DNA from 2 places in the Clostridium sp. MF28 genome. Region 2 is predicted to be linked to the other one. Evidence: a T-box and tRNA genes for the amino acid it is inferred to sense, from the RefSeq annotation. Region 2 holds a T-box; the other holds one or more tRNA genes.

Region 1 (7,928 bases), 2.3 Mb from region 2:
CAGAAGTAAAGGCAGCAGCAGATGGTGTTGTGGAAGTTGCAGAAAATACTGGCGTTGAAGAAGGGGTTGTAGTAGAAATTAAACATGCTAATGGCCTAAAGACAAGATACGGAAATCTTGATGCAAACTTATCAGTAAAAAAAGGAGATAAGGTTAAAGCAAATCAAGTTATTGCAAAAGTAGGAGATAGCGCAAAGGTATTTAGTAAAGATGTATTTGGTGAATTTTTAAATTTACAAGTAATTAATGCTAATGGAGAACAAGTTAATCCAGAAAAATATTTTAATTTAAAATCTAAATAAAATTTTATGAAAATATATATTAGTCATTTGTTTTTTTCATTAAAATAAATGACTAATAAATCAAAAAATAAATGATAATAAAATGATAAAATCAAGGAAGTGGTATTTTGAAAGACTATATTGAAGAAAGAGTTTTAGATGTTGCAAGATATATCATAGATTCAAAAGCTACAATAAGAAAAACAGCTAAGGTTTTTGGTGTTAGCAAGAGCACAATTCATAAAGATATGACAGAGAGATTGTTAAAAATTAACCCAGAAATTGCTCAAGAAACTCATTCTATTTTAGAATTAAATAAAGCTGAACGACATATTAGAGGTGGAAAAGCTACACAAATGAAGTATAAAATTATTGAATCTTAGTAGGATTAAGTCTATAATATATTATTAGTAGAATTATGTAAATATAGGTATTAATATGTATTATAGGAGTGAATAAAAAATGTGCTTTTGGAGAACGGGGATAGACCTCGCAATTGACTTAGGAACGGCAACTGTACTAGTTTACGTAAAAGGTAAAGGGGTAATATTAAAAGAACCTTCTGTTGTAGCCATAAATAAAAATAATAATAAATTGTTGGCTATAGGGGAAGAAGCAAGAAAAATGATAGGAAGAACCCCAGGAAATATTGTTGCAGTAAGGCCATTAAGAGATGGAGTGATTTCTGATTACGATATAACACAAAAAATGCTAAAGGAATTTATAAAAAAAGCGTGCGGGAAAAGAAGTATAAGTGCACCTAAAGTAATTGTTTGTGTACCATCTCAAGCTACAGAAGTAGAAAAGAGAGCTGTTATTGATGCAGCTATGAATTCAGGAGCAAAAACGGTCCATTTAATTGAGGAGCCGCTAGCAGCAGCCATTGGAGCAGGATTAGATATTACTAAGCCGAATGGATGTATGGTAGTGGATATTGGCGGAGGTACTTGTGATATCGCTGTTATCTCATTAGGTGGAGTGGTAGAAAGAGAGTCAATAAAAGTAGCGGGAGACAAGTTCGATGAAGCCATAATAAAATATGTACGTAATGAATATAAATTAATGATAGGTGAGAAAACAGCTGAAGATTTAAAAATAAATATTGGATCAGCATTTAAAAACTCTAGAAATCTAACTTGTATGATGAAAGGTAGAAACCTCATTACAGGATTACCAGATGAAATAGAAATTACAACAGAAGAAATACGAAATGCAATAAAGGAACCTGTGGAAATAATAGTTGATACTGTAAAAAAGGTATTAGAAAGAACACCGCCTGAATTAGCCTCGGATATAATAGAAAGAGGAATATTAATGACTGGTGGGGGAGCTTTAATACATGGGTTAGATAAACTTATAGAGTTTAAGACTGGCGTAGTAGCAACTATAGCCGAGAACTCAGTTGAATGTGTTGCGAACGGTACAGGCAAAGTGCTTAATTATATAGATAAATTAGATAGTCAAGTTAATTCTCAGCAAATAGTTCTTATAGAATAGCTTTATAAATAGCAGTCATTAGTAATTTCACTATTGACTGCTATTTATTTAGTTAAATATAAAATACCTAAATTTTAGGATATTTCCAGTGACTTAAACTATAGGCATCAATAAATATTTTGGATATAATTTTAGCCATATCCATAATGAATGAGAGTCTTATGCTTCGCGAAAAAAAGAATTCAGCATTATCACTAGAGTCCACAATGCCTATAACTGATGCAATTCCTACCTCGGGAAGTTCTTTTCCGACTCCTTTACCAGGATGTATTGCATAGTCCCTTATACGAATTTCACCAATATCATCTTCGTCACCTAAGCAGGCATCAACACCAATTATTGATGCATTAGGGTGATTACTATATATTTCATTTAATCGTTCATCTATGTTCAAAGCATGAATTGGAGAAGATAAAGTTCCATAAACAGGTAAAGGAAAAAAGTTTTCTGTGAGTATAGATCCAACTAGAGGACCTAAACAATCCCCAATACATTTGTCAGTACCAATACAAACTATTATGGTGTCTTTTGATATAAATTTTTTAACTTCTAAAGCTAAATTATAATAAAATTTAGGATCAAGTTTAATATCTGGCTTGCTCAAGGGACATATACCTCCTTTATAAAATATATATATGAGTAATTAACAGAAGATAGTATAAAAAAATGTTTTTTGGAAATTAATAGTAAATAAGGAGGTGCATATGAAAAAAGTTTTAATGTATTTGGTTTTAGTTCCTACAATAATAATAAACATGTATTTTCTGTTATATTGGCAACCGCAAGATGAAAATTCTGCAAAAGAAGTTGTTGTACAAGAAACTGTTTCGTATTCGAAGCCATTATATAAAATAAATAAAGAAAAAGCGTTAAGTCAATTATCTACAGATAATAAAAAGGAACTTGAAAAAATAATAAAAAAATTATCTGCATTTGATATAGGTAAAATAAAAGAATATTATGAAGATACGAATGATAATGAAAGCCTAATAGAAATATTTAAAATCTTAAAAAGGAGATTAACAACAGAAGATTATAAGAAAATTCAAGAAATATCATCTTCTTTTTTAGATATACAAGAGATTAACAAAAGAATAAAAAATAATTAGGATTAACATATTAAATGAGAGCATATTGTAGAAATAGAGAGTAATATGAATTTAAATTATTTATATGGGTGTATATTGGAGTTGAAATAAAATCGCTTTACCGATATACTAATCATTGTTGACCGGCAAATGAGGCAACAAGGTATAAAAAATAAATATGGAGGAATTCCCGAGTGGCCAAAGGGGGCAGACTGTAAATCTGTTACGTTTCGTTTCGATGGTTCGAATCCATCTTCCTCCACCAATTTATAATGGGCGCATAGCTCAGCTGGGAGAGCACCTGCCTTACAAGCAGGGGGTCACAGGTTCGAGCCCTGTTGTGCCCACCATTATAAAATTACTAATCTAATATATATGCTGGCATGGCTCAACGGTAGAGCAGCTGACTTGTAATCAGCAGGTTGTAGGTTCGATTCCTATTGCCAGCTCCAATAAAATAATATGGAGGAATTCCCGAGTGGCCAAAGGGGGCAGACTGTAAATCTGTTACGTTTCGTTTCGATGGTTCGAATCCATCTTCCTCCACCAATTTATAATGGGCGCATAGCTCAGCTGGGAGAGCACCTGCCTTACAAGCAGGGGGTCACAGGTTCGAGCCCTGTTGTGCCCACCATTATAAAATTACTAAATCTAATAATTATATGCTGGCATGGCTCAACGGTAGAGCAGCTGACTTGTAATCAGCAGGTTGTAGGTTCGATTCCTATTGCCAGCTCCAATAAAATAATATGGAGGAATTCCCGAGTGGCCAAAGGGGGCAGACTGTAAATCTGTTACGTTTCGTTTCGATGGTTCGAATCCATCTTCCTCCACCAAAAAGAATAAACTTAAGTTTATTCTTTTTTATTTTTTATCTTATATAAAAATTGATTGATAATATTGACTAATTATACAGCATATGATAAAATACTTTTGAAAATTGAATTATGTTACTCTTATCAAGAGAGGTGGAGGGAAAGGGCCCTGTGAAACCCGGCAACCTGTATTATATAAGGTGCCAATTCCTGTAGAGTTTTCTACAAGATAAGAAAATGATTGCTAAATTGCGCTCTTCTTATCGAAGAGCTTTTTTATTTTTTTAAGTTTGCGCATGCTTAAATTATACAAAGAAACAATTAATAAAATAGTTTGACTATTATTTATTGTATTTAAATAAGGTGAAGTTTTTATAAACGATTATTATTCTATAAAGCTATGTATAGTTTTTAATAAAATAATTTTATTCGTGAAGATAGTTATAATATTTAAATCTAAGGAGAGAAAAGATATGAGAAGATTATTTACTTCAGAATCAGTTACAGAAGGACATCCTGATAAAATGTGTGACCAAATTTCAGATGCTATACTAGATGCTATTCTATCTAAAGATCCAATGGCTAGAGTTGCTTGTGAAACTTGCACAACAACAGGTATGGTTATGGTAATGGGAGAGATAACAACAAATTGTTATGTTGACATTCCTAAGGTAGTTAGAGAAACAGTAAGAGAAATTGGATATGATAGAGCAAAATTTGGATTTGACTGTGATACATGTTCAGTTCTTACATCGATAGATGAACAATCTGCAGATATAGCTATGGGAGTAGATGAAGCATTTGAGTCAAAGAAAGGTGAAAAAGATGAAGTTGAAGCAGTTGGTGCTGGAGACCAAGGAATGATGTTCGGTTTTGCAACTAATGAAACTGAAGATTTTATGCCGCTTCCAGTATATATGGCTCATAAATTATCAAGAAGACTTACAGAGGTAAGAAAGAATGGTACATTAAGTTACTTAAGACCAGATGGTAAAACTCAAGTAACAGTTGAATATGAAGATAATGTGCCAAAGAGAATTGATACTATAGTTATATCAACACAACATGATGAGAAGGTTACTTTAGAGCAAATTCAGGAAGACCTTAAGAAGTTTGTTATAGAGGCTGTTGTACCAGCAGAATTATTGGACAGTGAGACAAGATATTTCATAAATCCAACTGGAAGATTCGTTGTTGGAGGACCTCAAGGGGATTCAGGATTAACAGGTAGAAAGATAATAGTTGATACTTATGGTGGATATGGCAGACATGGCGGCGGAGCTTTCTCAGGTAAAGATCCAACTAAAGTTGATAGATCAGCTGCATATGCTGCAAGATGGGTTGCTAAGAATTTAGTTGCAGCTGGTGCTGCAGATAAGCTAGAAATTCAATTAGCATATGCAATTGGTGTTGCAAAGCCAGTTTCAATTGAAGTTGAAACATTTGGGACAGGAAAAGTAGATGAAGATAAGATTGTTGAAGTAGTAGAGAAGGTATTTGATTTAAGACCAGGAGCTATAATCAGAGATCTTGACTTAAGAAGACCTATCTATAAGCAAACTGCTGCATATGGACATTTTGGAAGAAATGATCTTAACTTACCATGGGAACAACTAAATAAAGTAGATGAAATAAGAAAAAATCTATAGCATAATTCTTAAGTGAATTTTTATTATCAATATATATAATAGAAGTTTTTGTAGAATGGTAAAAAGTCGTCTTAAATCTAGACGGCTTTTTATTATGGAGAAATTTATAATTATATATTTGAATAGTATATATAGAAATTTAATAGATTGAGTGCTCAACTAAGATTAAAATTTATAACTTTAATTGCAAAACAGATAAGCATTTAAAAGCACTTAAAATCTGAGCACTTTAGAATTTATTAAATATTTATAGTTTTATTTTGTATACTCCATTTAAAAGTTATTTTATGTAGGGAAGAATAAGAAAAGATTATGAGTTATAAGTGATTAGTTTTAAATTGGTATAAATATTTATGATATAATTATAAGAAAAAATCAAAGTTAAATTTGACGCTAAATTTTAATTTTAGAAAGTTTAAGGTAAATATATAAAGATTTGGAGAGATTCTATATGGAAGTTCTAAATGGATTTGTTGAGAATATTGTTTTTAAAAGTGAAGATACTGGTTATGTAGTTTGTAGAATTAGAAACGAAAAGACATTAATTAGTGCTGTAGGAACAGTTCCTTTCTTGAGAGAAGGACAAAATGTAAAGTTAACAGGATACTGGACAGTACACAAACAATTTGGTAATCAATTTAATATTCAGGATTATGAAGAACTTCTTCCAAATTCATTAGATGGCATAGAAAAATATTTAAGTGCAGGAATAATACATGGAATTGGACCAGTTACGGCTAAGAAAATAATAGAGAGATTTGGTGAAGAAACTCTAGACATAATGGAAAACCATATTGAGAGGCTTATGGAGATAGAGGGTATAGGGGAAAAGAAATTTCAAATAATATATGAATCCTATATAGAGCAACAAGGTTTAAAAGATATAATCTTATATTTTCATAAACATGGAGTCACTAATAATCAGTGTGTAAAAATATATAAGAAATTTGGTCCAAATGCGAGGCAGATAGTATCTGATAATCCATATATATTATGCGATGAAATATCAGGAATTGGGTTTAAAACAGCTGACAGAATTGCTATGAGCATTGGCATTGAAAAGAATTCAGAGTTTAGAATTCAAAGTGGCATTAAATATGTTATGAATCAATTTTGCTCTGCAGGAAACACATTTATGCCTAAAAATAATATAATAGAAGAATGCGAAAATAATTTGTTAATATCTAAGGAATTAATTGAAAAAAATATATATGACATGGCTGCGCAACAAAAAATTATTGTTGAAAACATAAACGGTACTGAAGTCGGATTTTTGCTTCAATATTATTATTGCGAGCTAGGTGTTACTAGTAAAATAATAACTTTAGGTTTGCAGCAAATTCAGACTATAAACTCGGATGTTGATTTCGAAATTAACGTTTTTGAAAAGGAACAAAATATAAAATTTGCAGAATCACAAAGAGAAGCAATTATTGGCGCATTTAATAATGGTATAGAAATAATTACCGGTGGGCCAGGAACAGGGAAGACTACAATTATAAAGGCAATAATACATATATATGAGAATAATGGAATGAAAGTAATACTTGGGGCACCAACAGGAAGAGCTGCAAAGAGGATGACTGAATCAACAGGGAGAGAAGCTAAAACAATACATAGACTATTAGAAATGGGAATTTCTGAGGATGATGAATCAGTATTTGAAAAAGGAGAATCATCGCCTCTAGATTGTGATGTAATAATAATTGATGAGGCGTCTATGATTGACATTATCTTAATGCAGAATCTACTAAAAGCAATTAATTTAGGAACTAGGTTGATAATTGTGGGAGATGTTGATCAATTACCTTCTGTTGGACCAGGAAATGTGCTAAAAGATCTTATAGAAAGCGATTATATAAAGGTGGTAAGATTAAAAGAGATATTTAGGCAAGGATCAGAAAGTTTAATTGTAGTAAATGCTCATAGAATAAATGAGGGACAGATGCCTTTGCTAAATCAAAAAGATAGAGATTTTTTCTTTATTAGCGAAGATAATCAAGAAAGAATTGCAAATACTATAATGGATCTAATAAATAGAAGACTCCCTAAGTTTAATAAGTCTTGGAATAAACTGAAGGATATGCAGGTTTTAACTCCTATGAGAAAAGGTGTGCTTGGAGTCACAAATTTAAATACGAAGCTTCAAGAAATGTTTAATGCATCATCAAAAGATAAAAAGGAAAAGACTTCTCGAGATATAATTTTCAGAGAAGGTGATAAGGTAATGCAAACAAAAAACAATTATACATTAAAGTGGATTAGGGTTAGTGGTTATGGCGAAAATGAAGGAGTGGGAGTTTTTAATGGTGATCTGGGATTCATAGAAAGCATCGATGAAGAAAGAAAAACACTCACAATCATATTTGATGAAGAAAGAAAAGTTATATATGATTTTAATTTTTTAGATGAGTTGGATTTGGCTTATGCTACTACAATACATAAAAGCCAAGGAAGTGAATTTAAGGTTGTAATAATTCCGGTATTTATGGGATCGCCATTTCTTATGAATCGTAATTTGCTTTATACAGGTATTACGAGGGCAAAACAATTAGTAGTAGTTGTTGGGTTTCAAAAAGCATTAATGTATATGATTAA
Region 2 (7,928 bases):
TACTACTAATGAAAAACTTTCATATGGGTGGTGTAGAAAAATATCCTTCTTGCTTATTTCTTGAAATATATCCTCTTCTTGTAATTCCTTAACTTGCAGACTCTTTATTTGCTCAAACTTAAGTTCACTATATCCCTTAATACTATATAATTTATTTATAAATGTTAAATCAATTGGCCCTTTTATACAAAATATTTGATCCTCCGAAATTTCAAATTCTTGTTCTAATTTATTTATGATCCTGGTATCATTTGTTTCTTCAATTTCTAATCTTACGGCAAGCCCCCACCTTCTCTGCTTAAGAGATTCTTCTATTGTTTCAAGCAAATCTTCTGCTCCTTCTTCATTTAAACTTAAATCTGCATTTTTAGTTATTCTATAGCACGCTGTTGTTAATACTTTAAATCCAAACAATTCCTTTAAGTGGCTTTTTATGACATCTTCCAATAATACAAAGTTTTCACCTATCCCTCCTGGTATAGGAACTAATCTCCCTAAAACTGATGGTACTTGAATTGTAGCAAACAATTCTTGTTCACTCTTACTTTCTTTTAATATAACACCTATATTTAATGTTTTATTTAACAACAAAGGAAATGGTCTACCTGAATCAATTACCATAGGTGTTAAAACTGGATATAATATATTTTTATAATAGTCATTTATAAATTCTAATTGTTCTTCATTTAACATATCATACGTGAAAATTCTTATATTTCTGGAACCTAAGTGGTCATATAAATGCTCATATGTATGATATTGGTCCTTAACCATCTCCCTAACTCTATAAAGTATTTTACTAATCTGTTCACTTGGTGTTAAGCCAGAAACTTCTCTTTCATCAAATCCTGCTTGAATTTGACTATATAATGATCCAATTCTCACCATAAAAAATTCATCGAGATTGGAACTTGATATGGATAAAAATTTTAATCGTTCCAATAAGGGGTTCGTATTATCCTTAGCTTCATCTAAAACTCGTTGATTAAATTCCAACCAACTAAGTTCACGATTAAAAAAATTTTCGTAATTATCATATGTATAATTTTCATCCATAATTATTCTCCTCATCCTATAAGCTAATCATTTTCAACTTAATTTAATTATTTGTAAATATAGTATTTTAAATACACATTGAATAATGTAATATATTTAAATGTATACTAATATAATCTAATATTTTTGTTAACTTTAAGTTAAAATGTTATTATATACAAGTTAACTTTTTATCATATTTTTATATAGAGGAGGAGTGAACAATGAAAAATATCGCAGTTATTGATATAGGTTCCAATTCAATGAGGGTTCTAGTATATGAAATATATAAGAATAATTCATTTAAAATAATTGATGAAGAAAAAAGAATGACAAGACTTGGTCAGTTTATTGATGAAAATGACAATTTATCAAATGAAGGAATAGGTAAGTTGTTAATTACTTTAGAATTCTTCAAGATTTTATGCGAGAAAAATGATGTAGTCGAAATAATTGTAGTTGCTACTGAGGCAATCAGACGTGCAAAAAATAGAGATCATATTTTATCTTTGGTAAAAGAGAAGACTAAATTAGATATTAGAATTCTTAGTGGAATTGAAGAATCAGCTTATGGATATATAACAATCAAAGCTACCATGGATATAAAGGATGCTTTACTTATTGATATTGGCGGTTCAAGCATGGAAATCACTTTAATGAAAGATAAAAAAATACTTAATGGAGTAAGTTTACCTCTCGGCTCCATACCACTAACTAAGCTATTTCCTTTTGATGTGTCAGCAGACAAAAATACTATTTCAGCATTTAAGAAATTTATATTTAATGAATTTGATAAGTTACCTTGGCTAAAGCTTGCTCAAAATTTGCCTTTAATAGGAATTGGCGGAACAGCTCGTTCGATTGGTAAAATTCACAAGAAATTTATTAAATATCCACTTGATCTGCTCCATAATTATACTATGCTTTTTGATGAAGTTAAAATAATTCATGAATATGTTCTCAATCTTAATACGAACCAAAAGGCAAAATTAAAGGGATTACCTAGAGAAAGATCTGACATATTTACCGCACCTTTCTCGGCACTTGTAATGCTTATGAACTATTGCAATTGTCCTGCTTTTAGAATTAGTCAATATGGAATCCGTGAAGGTGTTTTATACGAAAAACTCTTGAATAAAGATCTTGATAATCTTGATATTTTAGATTATTCATTGAACAATATTTTAACAAATAATGACTTAAATATTTCACATGCTGAAAAAATACGTGATTTATCTCTTGTATTTTTTAAATACCTTGAAAAACCAAATTATGAATTTTTAGAATTAGAATATAAACTTCTTGGTGCAGCAGCTAAATTGCATGATTTGGGGATAAGTATTTCCATAAAACATGCTTATAAACACAGCTTATATATAATAATTAACTCCTTAATTTCAGGACTTACACATAAACAAATATTAATGCTTGGTTACGCCATAGCACTAAGCGGTAAATTTGATTACAAATTATCAGATGAATATAAAAATATCCTTAGAAAAGAGGAGATTCTAATATGCAAAAAAATTTCAATAATATTATGTCTTGCTCATAAAATTGATAAGTATTTTTATAATAGCTTATCCGAAGTCACAATTATAAACCAGAAAGATACTTTTAAGTTAACACTTCCAAAGAGTAGTGTTAAATACATGCAAGATAGTTTACCTGTGGAAATGGATGAAAACTTTAAGAAATGTTTCAACAAAAAGTTATCTATTATCCCATTATAGGTTTTACTTAAATATTTATATGATATATTTGCTTTAAAATATGATATAATTCATATAATAGTAAATTAAGTTAAAGTAAAATAAGGAGATAGTACCGTTATATGAAAATTGAATTTGATAAAAAATTATTCAAGTATTCCATATATATAGTTATTACAGCAGTTATACTATATATAGCATTTTTAATTATTTTAAATATGGGATTATTATTTAGATCTGCATTTGACTTTCTAGGGTATTTAACTAATTTAATTAAGCCGCTGATTTTCGGTATCATAATAGCATATCTTTTATATCCTATAACTAGAGGCATTGAAACTTTTCTAAAGCAGAACAGACTATATAAATTAGAGAAGGCATCTACTCGAAGAATTATAGCAATTATGATTACATATGTCTTAATTATTGGTATATTTTCAGGCTTAATCTTAGGAATCTATTTTATGATAGGCGGTCAGATATCAAATAATACTACTATTATAAATATGACTCAACACATTTCCCTATACTTAAAGAGTAATTCCTTTTCAACTGAATCCATAAAAGGGACTTTAGATAGGCTGGATAATTCTTTTATAGATAATATAAAACCTTATATTATTAGCGGAATTATATATTTACAAAGATATGTTGAAAGCAACTTAGGAAATATGACATCATATATAATGTCAATTGGAAGTGGTGTTGCAACATTTTTTATTGCACTTGTAATTAGTATATATCTTCTAAAGGATTCTGAATATTTTATAGCACTATGGAATAAGCTTTATTATTTAGTATTTGGTAAAAGTATTTTAGGCAATAAAATTATTTACGTTTTTAGAGTTGTTCATGAAGTCTTTGCTAAGTACCTGCGCGGTCAATTGCTAGAAGCTTTTTTCGTTGGAGTTTTATCAGCGATAGCACTTTCAATTGTTGGAATAGATTACGCTTTTGTAATTGGTATAATTGCAGGAATAAGCAATATGATTCCATATGTAGGCCCAATTATTGGCACTATTCTTGCTGCTATTATGGGACTTTTAAGTGGTACACCTATAAGAATAGTTTACGCCATAGTTGCTATGCTAGTTGTACAACAAATTGATAATAATCTTCTAGCCCCTAAAATTGTTGGAAATAGTGTAGGTTTACATGCGGTATTTACAATGATGGCTATACTAATTGGTGGCAATGTAGGCGGGTTATTAGGAATGCTCCTTGCTGTACCAGTTGCTGCTTCATGTAAAGTTCTATTTAATAATTGGTACGAAAATTACATAGAAAAGCAAAAGCAGTCATAATTCTTTATGAATTAATTTATTAAAAGAGGCAGTTCAATTGAGTGCCTCTTTTAATATAGTATATATTCTTTCATTTAATTCTTTTAATACACTTTTAGCTACTTTACTATTTTAACAAACTTCTTCTTGCCTAACTTTATTATATCTCCATTTTTAATTGTTATATTGTTAAAATCAGATACTTTTTGCATATTTACATATACTCCACCTTGACTTAAAAGCCTTTTAAATTCATTATAGGATTTTATTAAGTTACTTTTAGCAAGAACTTTTCCAACATCTTCTAACAAGCTACATTCAGAAGATATATTTATTTCAGGCACCTCATCAGGTATATTTTTATTTTTAAATACATTTTCAAAATATTTAAGTGCGAATTTACTTTCTTCTTCTGTGTGATATAATCTTGTTATAATTTTTGCAAGCTCAAATTTGACATCTCTTGGATTTTTGCCATTATCCAACTCTTCTTTAATTCCTCTAATTTTATCTGGATGCTCATCGGTAGCAAGTTCGTAATATTTTATAATTAAATCATCAGGAATTTCCATTACTTTCTTAAACATTATTTCTGCTGATTCTTGTATTCCTATATAATTTCCTAAACTCTTACTCATTTTTTCCTTTCCATCCAGTCCTTCTAATATAGGCATAAATATTGCTGTTTGTTGCTCCATTCCAGCATTTTTTTGTAATGTTCTCCCCATAAGAATATTAAATGTCTGATCAGTTCCTCCTAATTCTATATCCGCCTTTAATGCAATAGAATCGTAACCTTGCATTAGAGGATAAAAAAATTCATGAATTCCAATAGGAGTATTAGAATTATATCTCTTTTTAAAATCTTCTCTTTCTAGCATTCTTGCAACTGTTGTAGTCGCAGCCAGTTTTAAAACTTCTTCAAATGACAGTTCAGATAACCATTCACTATTAAACTTAATTTCTGTTTTATCTCTATCTAAAATTTTGAAAATTTGCTTTTGATACGTTAATGCATTTTCTACTACTTCTTCTTTGGTCAGAGGCTTCCTAGTTTTAGATTTTCCGGTTGGATCTCCTATTTTACCAGTAAAATCCCCAATTATTATAACTGCTCGATGCCCTAAATCTTGCATTTGCTTAATCTTTCTTAATACAACCGCATGACCTAAATGGATGTCTGGCGCAGTTGGATCTAAACCTAACTTAATTATTAAAGGTTTATCTTCTTTTGCCGACTTAATAATCTTTTTCTCCAAATCATCAATGCTAATTATGTCTGCAACTCCTTTCCTTATAATTTTAATTTGTTCTTCAGTATTCTTTCTCATCTTCTTAACTCCTAAATATTTCTTATTTTTAATATAAGTAAGCGTTACAAGATTCAATATTTGCAACAAAAAAACTCTTGTCCTTTAAAATATAAAGGACAAGAGTATAACTCCCGTGTTACCACCTTAATTCATTAATCGCTCACACGATTAACCTCTTCAAGTACGCCAAAATTTTGGTTATACTTTAGCACTATAACGGGTGCAGGGTTCCGTCATCACCTACTCAAAAGAAACTTTTTTCAGCTTGAAGCTCTAAGATGTATTCAAAACCAGCTTCCATGCACCTCTCATCAACCGGTAACTTTCTGTATGGCATCACTAATTTCTACTTATTCTTTTCATTGCTTTTATTGAAAATCTAGAATAAAGAAATATAATAAATTACTTTCCTTATTATGCGATATATTAAATTGTTTAAATTATACAAAAAACTTAAGCTTTTGTCAATATAAACTTTATTGTTTAATTGCTACAGCTATGATATCCATGCTCCATTTGAATCAACTCTATATTTTCCATCAATAACGGAATTAAGAGCCATAGCCCCGCTTCCAGGATAACAATAATACCATTTTCCATTAGAGTATATCCATCCTGTTTTCATTATGCCATCATTGCCTAAGTAATACCAATTATTATCTATTATATTCCATCCAGTTGCATAACGTCCTGTGTTTTCCATAAAACACCACGCAGAATTAACTAAATTCCACTTACCATCTTTATTTGACTTAAGCTCAGATAATAATCCAGCATAACTGCTTGCCTTATTATTCTCATAATTATAATCCTCAGAGCATTCTGGATAATCACTTTCTTTCCATGTAAATCCATCATTTTTTAGAACCTTATCTTGTCTTAGAAAATATTTATTATTTCCTAATGCATCATTATTTGTGACATCTAAATGATACCACTTATTATTTAATTTAACTAAGTTCCATCCATGAGGAACGCCATCTAAATTTCCAATAATAATTTTATTCTCTACACCTGCTAATTTAAGCATTTTATAAGCAGTCATGGCATAACCTTGACATGTAGTTTTTCCAGTTGTCAATGCAGAATAGGCATTATTAGATACAAGACTATCATCATATTCAAATCTATTTATTAAATATTCATTTATTGCCTTGACCTTATCAAAATCGCTCATTCCATCGGTAGTTATAGAATTAACTATTTTAGTTAGCTCTTGATTAATATATAACTCTTGATCTTTAGTTGTTCTATAAGTAACCTTTAATGTTGCTTTATCTCCAACTCTTTCATAGACCATTTTCTCTAGTGATCTCATTAAGTAATCATCATCTTTTGCAATATTTTGTACCACTTCTAATACATCAGATTTATAATAATCAATTTGAAACTCTGTGTCCCAATTTTCTAAATGGTTATATACATATGAGTTTAAATCATTATCTGCTGCAAAAACAGGTTGTCCCATTATTGCTGATATTATTATTAATCCAAGTAATAGATTTCTAATAACGTTTCTCATCAATAAATCCCTTCTTTCTTCATATGAATCCCATTGGAATAATTTTTGTTAATATTATGTTATAAAGCAGCACAATTCAATACTTTCCTCCTTCCCAGATTATTATTTACCTCCCAAAACATATATATCTATTATATCAGAATATTATCAATGATGCTAAATTCAAATATATATTCATAAAAATAACTACCTAAAATATTAAATTTTCTAGGTAGTTGCTAAAACTATTTTATAATTCAAAAGTGCTGTTATCGATCCATTTATATTGTGGTCTTATGACTTTTATATCTTTTACTAATTTATACAGTGCCTCATCTTTCTGCTTGCATTCTAGCATTATATCAAAATCCCTATCTAGAACCTTGGCTTTTTCTAAGAATTCAACAAGATCCTCTGCATTTATATAATCAGCATGTTTTCTATCTTTATCGTGGTCTTTTGGTGTTGAAAAATGTATTTTAGGTGGGAAAAATTCATTATCCCATGTATTAAAAATCTCCTCAAGTAAGTCCTCTATATTTTCACCATTATTATTGCAATTGTGATGGTGAACATCTAAGACCATTGGAAGATTTAAAGTCCTGCATATATCTAGAACTTCCCTTGCCGTATATATTTTATCATCATTTTCAAGAATTAATTTAGATCCTATTTCTTCTGGAATTAGAGAAAAATTATCAATGAATCTGCTTATTCCTGACTCTTTTCCACCAGTTGCTCCTCCAACATGCAAAACCATTTTTCCATGTAAATACCCAAGATTCTCAAACCATTCTACTTGACGCATTAAATTGCTGATAGAATTTTTAACGATCTCATTACTTGCACTATTTAAAACATTAAACTGATCTGGATGTGTATCCACTCTCATGTTATTTTGCCTAATTATTCTTCCAATAAATTCAAAATCCTTTTTAAAAATCTCTCTATGTCCCCAATAACCAACATCAGGATGAGTAACTAGAGGAATTAACGCAGATGTTATTCTATAAAAGTGTATTTGATTATCCACATTATAATTAAGTATTTTCTCTAGATCATTTAAGTTAGATAGTGTTATACT

What was found. The T-box of region 2 lies ahead of tyrS (tyrosine--tRNA ligase). A T-box ahead of a tRNA ligase gene usually reads a tRNA of that ligase, here a tRNA-Tyr.
Region 1: it has a tRNA-Tyr gene. The T-box ahead of tyrS (tyrosine--tRNA ligase) is inferred to sense a tRNA for this amino acid. The anticodon was not compared.

Annotation. Positions count from the first base shown of each region.
Region 1 covers NZ_CP014331.1:3,919,377-3,927,304, forward strand. Annotated here, with positions in the region: gene AXY43_RS17235 (M23 family metallopeptidase) at 1-302, shown strand, start outside; gene spoIIID (sporulation transcriptional regulator SpoIIID) at 410-664, shown strand; gene AXY43_RS17245 (rod shape-determining protein) at 744-1,778, shown strand; gene yyaC (spore protease YyaC) at 1,846-2,382, opposite strand; gene AXY43_RS17255 (hypothetical protein) at 2,483-2,887, shown strand; tRNA gene AXY43_RS17260 (tRNA-Tyr) at 3,047-3,131, shown strand; tRNA gene AXY43_RS17265 (tRNA-Val) at 3,141-3,216, shown strand; tRNA gene AXY43_RS17270 (tRNA-Thr) at 3,244-3,318, shown strand; tRNA gene AXY43_RS17275 (tRNA-Tyr) at 3,331-3,415, shown strand; tRNA gene AXY43_RS17280 (tRNA-Val) at 3,425-3,500, shown strand; tRNA gene AXY43_RS17285 (tRNA-Thr) at 3,531-3,605, shown strand; tRNA gene AXY43_RS17290 (tRNA-Tyr) at 3,618-3,702, shown strand; SAM riboswitch class I at 3,820-3,917, shown strand; gene metK (methionine adenosyltransferase) at 4,155-5,330, shown strand; gene recD2 (SF1B family DNA helicase RecD2) at 5,782-7,928, shown strand, end outside.
Region 2 covers NZ_CP014331.1:46,939-54,866, reverse strand. Annotated here, with positions in the region: gene AXY43_RS00215 (RNA degradosome polyphosphate kinase) at 1-1,056, opposite strand, end outside; gene ppx (exopolyphosphatase) at 1,260-2,768, shown strand; gene AXY43_RS00205 (AI-2E family transporter) at 2,870-4,051, shown strand; gene tyrS (tyrosine--tRNA ligase) at 4,150-5,361, opposite strand; T-box leader at 5,453-5,715, opposite strand; gene AXY43_RS00195 (transglutaminase domain-containing protein) at 5,840-6,865, opposite strand; gene uvsE (UV DNA damage repair endonuclease UvsE) at 7,095-7,928, opposite strand, start outside.